One region of the Paenibacillus polymyxa M1 genome, then DNA from elsewhere that is predicted to be linked to it. Evidence: predicted binding sites of a transcription regulator. Region 1 holds the regulator's gene; the other holds the start of a gene.

What was found. Region 1 encodes Rex, which represses fermentation and respiration genes when NADH is low (regulators of the CRP and FNR family bind a similar motif). Its sites were predicted from a motif close to TTGTGAAATATTTCACAA; they were not measured.
Region 2: the regulator Rex is predicted to act here: its motif matches at 1,725-1,742, upstream of adhE (bifunctional acetaldehyde-CoA/alcohol dehydrogenase).

What each region holds. Positions count from the first base shown of each region.
Region 1 is NC_017542.1:3,374,613-3,377,811, reverse strand. Features, by position in the region: gene dinG (ATP-dependent DNA helicase DinG) at 1-927, shown strand, start outside; gene PPM_RS15130 (redox-sensing transcriptional repressor Rex) at 955-1,608, shown strand; gene PPM_RS15125 (amidohydrolase) at 1,595-2,896, shown strand; gene PPM_RS15120 (DUF5590 domain-containing protein) at 2,934-3,199, shown strand, end outside.
Region 2 is NC_017542.1:3,537,521-3,540,719, forward strand. Features, by position in the region: gene adhE (bifunctional acetaldehyde-CoA/alcohol dehydrogenase) at 1-1,649, opposite strand, end outside; gene PPM_RS15965 (Crp/Fnr family transcriptional regulator) at 1,908-2,624, shown strand; gene PPM_RS15970 (DODA-type extradiol aromatic ring-opening family dioxygenase) at 2,770-3,199, opposite strand, start outside.

The DNA of each region.
Region 1 (3,199 bases):
TGGCTCGAAGCGAGTGGGCAATTCCGTAGTAAATCATTGCAATTTTATGCGGTGCCCGTCGATGTGAGCCGCCAGCTGAAAGAAATGTTTTTTGACAAAAAAAGAAGTATTATTCTGACATCTGCTACTTTATCGGTAGATAAGTCGTTTCAGTACATGACCGATCAACTCGGCTTGCAGGAGGCCGCGGATCAAGGACGATTAATGACGTCACAGCTCCCATCACCTTTTAATTACAGGGATCAGGTGTTGCTGGTCATTCCGCGGGATTTTCCGAGTGTGAAGGGCAGTGTAGGGGATGCACACTTTGTAGAAATGCTCGTTAGCTCTCTAGGAGCGACTGCTCAGGCGACGCGGGGGAGAATGCTCGTTCTGTTTACTTCCTATCGGATGCTCCGGCAAGTGTATGAGCCGCTCAAAGAGGCGTTGGCATCCAGTGATATTACCGTGTTAGGACAAGGTGTGGACAGTGGGAGCCGCAGCAAGCTAACCCGTCGTTTTCAGGAAGCCAAGGCTTCTGTATTGCTGGGAACCAGCAGCTTCTGGGAAGGCGTCGATATTCCAGGGAAGGCTTTGACTTGTCTGGCCATCGTTCGCTTGCCGTTTCAACCGCCCAATCACCCGTTACTGGAGGCAAAAAGCGAGCTGCTCCAGCAGCAGAAGAAGAACCCATTTATGAAGCTGTCTGTACCACAAGCAGTTATTCGCTTCAAACAGGGATTTGGACGATTGGTACGTACAGCGAGCGACCACGGAGTCGTTATCGTTTACGATACGCGTGTGATCGAATCCTATTATGGAAAGCACTTTTTGTACTCGTTACCGGGACCAAAAATGGAGCATATGCCGTCGGAGCAAATGGTGCCCCGCATCGCCGAATGGCTCCAATCCGCCCCGGAGACAGAGGCACAACGGACGGACACCTAAAGTCCGTTACAATTAGGGGGAGCAAGTATGAAATCAGATAAAATTTCAGAGGCTGTCGTACGGAGATTACCCGTATATTTACGTTATCTGAATGCACTGCACAAACGGGAGGTGGCTACGGTCTCTTCTCAAGAGCTGGGACAGAGGTTAGATTTGAATCCGGCCCAAATTCGTAAAGATCTTGCCTATTTTGGCGATTTTGGTCGGAAGGGTATCGGTTACGATGTTTCTTATCTAATTGAGAAAATACGCCATATTCTGAAAATCGACCAGCAAATTAATGTAGTATTGGTCGGAGCGGGTAATCTGGGTCAAGCCCTATCAAACTATAACGCTTATTTAAAAGACAATATGAAGATTGTGGCGGTATTTGATGCGTTCCCGGATAAGGTTGGGACCAGAATCAATACCTTAGTCGTTCAGCCGATGGATGAATTGGAAACGACTGTAAAAGAAAAAAATATTCGAATCGGGATTATTACTGTACCTGATTTTGAGGCACAACACGTAGCTGATAGGCTCATTGAGAGTGGAATTGGAGCGATTTTAAACTTTGCACCTATCATTCTCAAGGCACCGGCTAACATTCGGATACATGCCACAGACTTTACAACTGATTTGCTTAGCCTCGCTTATTACCTGGAGGACGGAAAGGAAGAAGCACAATATGACAGTGAATAAATGGATGATTAAAAACGGTTCTTTTGCCGTGAATGGACCTGAAGCTGGGGTAATCCATGGTTTTATGATTGTGGAGGATAGCCGTATTACTTACATTGGCGAGACTCTGCCTGCGGGTGAGGAAGAGACGGAAGCAATCGACGGTAACGGGTTATTGTTTTTGCCTGGTCTGATTAATACTCATGGTCATGCGGCGATGTCTCTGCTGCGAGGGTATGGAGATGACTTGGCACTTCAAGTGTGGCTTCAGGAAAAAATGTGGCCTATGGAAGCCAAGTTTACATCTACGGATGTGTACTGGGGAACATCCTTGTCAGTGCTGGAAATGCTGAAAGGTGGAACCACAACTTTCTTGGATATGTACGATCATATGGATGAGGTGGCACGTGTAGCTGAAGAGTCGGGCATCCGTGCAAGTTTGATGCGTGGAGCCATTGGACTCTGTTCAGAAGAAGAACAGCGGATCAAGCTGGCTGAGGCCGTGACTTTTGCCCGTAACTGGCATGGAAAAGCAGACGGACGTATCACAACGATGATGTCTCCGCATGCCCCATACACATGCCCGCCAGCGTTTATTGAGAAATTTGTTCAAGCAGCACATGATCTCGATTTACCATTGCATACGCACATGTCCGAGACCATCGCCGAAGTTGAGCAAAACGTACGCGACTACGGTTTGCGTCCAGTTGCACACTTAGATAAGCTTGGCTTTTTCTCCCGCCCTTCACTTGTTGCCCACGGCGTACACTTGAACGACGAAGAGATAGCTTTATTAGCGGAACGAGGTGTGGCGGTTTCACATAATCCAGGCAGCAACTTGAAGCTGGCAAGTGGTGTAGCTAGAGTGCCTGAATTGCTGCGTGCAGGAGTTACTGTTTCTCTTGGAACAGACGGTCCTGCCAGCAATAATAACCTGGATATGTTCGAGGAAATGCGTCTGGCGGCACTCATTCACAAGGGAGTATCTGGCGACCCAACAGCAGTTCCTGCAAATGAAGCACTGCGTCTGGCAACAGAGTATGGTGCAAAGTCGATTGGTTTAAAAGAAGTAGGAGCGCTGGCAGCAGGCAACAAGGCTGACTTTATCGCGCTAGATCTGAATCAGGCCCATTTCTTGCCGCGTACAGATCTTATTTCCCATGCCGTATACTCTGCAAGTGCCAAAGACGTGGCCCATGTGTGGGTAGACGGTCGTCAGGTTGTGAAAAACGGCGAATGCCTGACGATGGACGAGGAACGTATCAAACATGAGGCACAAGCCGCCTTTGAAGGGCTGCTGTCGCGCTAATTCAGGTGTCACATCCCCTTAGAGAGGAAGCACAGGTTTGAAAAATAAGAAGAAATGGATAGCGGTCGCCATTTTGGCCGTAATACTGATCCTGGTCAGCATTTTCTGGTATTATTCCTATGTTACTCAAGACCAGGTGGCTGAGAAAAATGCCGCTATCATTAAGGCCAAGCAATCAGGTGGTCTGGTTAGCACGACTCAGACATGGAAGTCTGTGTGGGATCAGATATATTGGGTGGTTCAAGGAAAAAACGCACAGAATGAAAATATAATGGTGTGGGTTCCTTTTCAAAAAATGGAAGG
Region 2 (3,199 bases), 160 kb from region 1:
CCGAGTGCGATGATGCAATCCGGTTGGAAACGTCTCATCATTTCAGTACCACGCTCTACCGTAACTGTCGATGGATCTGGCTCAACTTCAGAGAACACTTCAATCGCAACTGGTGTTTGGCGCTGGTGCAAATAATGAATGACGCGGTCCACATATCCGAGTTTCACCATCATAGGGTCAGTGATAATGGCTACACGTGTGATATCAGGCATTTTAGCAAGATACTGTGTCGAATTTTTCTCAAAATAAATTTTGGAAGGTACTTTGAACCATTGCATATTCACCGTCCGTTTCGCCACCCTTTTCACATTAATCAAGTTAACTGCAGATACGTTCGACGAAGTCGAGTTACGACCGTACGAACCGCAACCAAGTGTCAACGAAGGAAGGTTGGTGTTGTAAATATCACCGATTGCACCATGTGTGGAAGGTGCATTTACAATGATACGACCTGTTTGCAAACGGTTTGCAAAGCGAGCGATAACGTCCTCATCTTGCGAATGGATAGCTGACGAGTGACCCATACCGCCGAACTCTACAACTTCAGCAGCACGTTGGATACCTTGCTCTGCATTTTTCACTTTGTAGCAAGCCAATACCGGACTCAATTTTTCCGCAGATAATGGGAATTTGGTTCCTACTCCTTCAATTTCAGCGACCAAAATTTTTGTTCCTGCCGGTACTGTAATGCCGCTCATTTCAGCTATTTTTACAGCAGACTGTCCGACGATGGCCGGGTTCACTGCACATTTTTCTACATTCATAGCCCCTTGAGTGAGCTTAGCTGCTTCTTCTTTATTTACAAAGTAGCAACCATTAGCAATCATCAATTTCTTCACTTGCTCGAAGATAGGCTCTTCGATAATTACGGCTTGTTCCGAAGCACAAATCATACCGTTATCAAAAGATTTAGAAAGGATAAGGTCGTTCACGGCCTGTTTGATATCGGCTGTTTTTTCAATAAAGCAAGGTACGTTACCAGGACCTACGCCAAGTGCAGGTTTACCACAGCTATAAGCTGCCTTAACCATGCCTGATCCGCCAGTTGCCAAAATCAATGCCACATCAGGGTGGTTCATCAGTACATTTGTTTTATCCATCGAAGGTGCTTCAATCCATTGGATGCAATCCGCTGGAGCACCATGTTTAACAGCTGCTTCAAGCAAGACGCGGGCTGCTTCCGCACTACACGATTGAGCAGATGGATGGAAGCCGAAAATGATTGGGTTACGTGTTTTAATGGCAATTAACGCTTTGAACATCGTAGTCGAAGTCGGGTTTGTTACTGGAGTAATCCCCATGATGATACCGACTGGCTCTGCAATCTTTTGGAAGCTATCGAAATCATTATCTTCAATGACACCAACGGTCTTCTCATTTTTGATGCTGTGATAGATATATTCTGTTGCAAACATGTTTTTGGTGATTTTGTCCTCGTACACACCGCGTCCTGTTTCTTCAACAGCCAACTTCGCTAGGTGCATGTGCTTATCCATCCCTGCGAGTGCCATAGCTTGTACGATTCCGTCAATCTGCTCCTGATTCATACTCATGAAAGCTTGCTGTGCCCGGTTCGCCCGGTCAATCAGCGTTTGAATATACTGCTCTGCGCTTTGCTCTTTTTGGATAACCTCGTTTTTAACAGCCATTTCCCTCATCCTCCTGTTATCTCGTGTACTATCTCTTGTTCACGCACTGATCGTAACACAGCTTTTCAAGATATTTTGTGATTTTTTTCACAATCTATTTAAAATTTTATTTTATGAAGTGAATTAAATCACAAAGTTTGGAATTCTGCCACTTTTACCCCCTCTTCTTGCCCCAAAAACTCATTGCACAGGTATATAATGAATTTGAATTGATCAAGTTGCAGATAAAAAACATAGGATACAAAGGGGAAATGGACGATGAGAAACCCTACAAATGTAATGGAAGCCCGCGGCAACACCTGTTGCTTCTCGGAGGCCAGCTTCAACCGGTTGCAAGTGATGATGAAAGATCGAGTTATGCCAGAAAGCTCGCATTTGTTCTGGGAAGGAGATACAGCGGATAAGCTGTTTTATATTAAGCGCGGACGCGTAAAGGTAACCAAAACAACGGATGAGGGTAAGGAACTTATTCTATATATGTATCAAAGCGGCGATCTTGTTGGTCAAGCTGATCCTTTCTTCGGCACCAAGCATTCCTTTTCTGCTGAGGTTCTGGAGGACAGTGATATTGGCGTAATCGATCATACAGATTTGGAGCTGCTTATTTGCCAGCATTGTGATTTTGCGATTGACTTTATGAAATGGATGGGATCGCATCATCGCATTACTCAGACCAAGTTCCGCGATTTGATGATGTACGGCAAGCCTGGCGCTCTATGTTCCACACTCATCCGACTATGCAACACCTATGGTGAGCCTCACGGCGACTATATCCTGATTCATAAAAAGATTACTCATACTGACTTATCAAACATGATCGGTGCTACCCGGGAAAGCGTAAATCGGATGCTCAGTGATCTGCGTAAGAAAAATGCAGTAGAATACGATAATGGTATGATTGTTGTCAAGGATTTGGAAATGCTGCAAGGTGTATGTCATTGTGAATTGTGCCCACGTGAGATTTGCCGGATATAATAAATTGTTTTTTAATGTAAAAGGGAGTGCTGTAAGCCATTATTAGCTTATAACACTCCCTAATTTTATTCCACTCCCCATTTTTTAGAGAACGGACGGGACAGTAACAAAGCACATAACTCGACCTTCTTCTGCCCTACACGCTTTAAAACTGAAAGCATAGATAACTTAAATTTCCCATCTCATAGCTTCTATGGATGACCTTAGCTTTGTTTGCAGGATTGCCACTACCCATTGCAATAAACAACGGTACAAAGTGTTCTGCTCTAGGTACGGCCTGACGAGCATATGGCGCTTCGCTTTCATAGTGATCCAAAGCTTCTATATCTCCGCTTTGCACTTTTTCGATAATCCAGTCATCAAAATCAATTGCCCAAGGCTCCGTTTTCGTTTCTCCCCATTTGACAATACGCAGATTATGGACAGTCACGCCACTGCCAATGACCAGAATATCTTGTTCTCCCAACTCACGCAACACGTCACCAATGGCAAATTGTGCTTTGGGCGAGAGGTACGGATTTACGGAAATCTGAACTACCGGAATGTCTGCCTCAGGATACATACGATGCAACAAT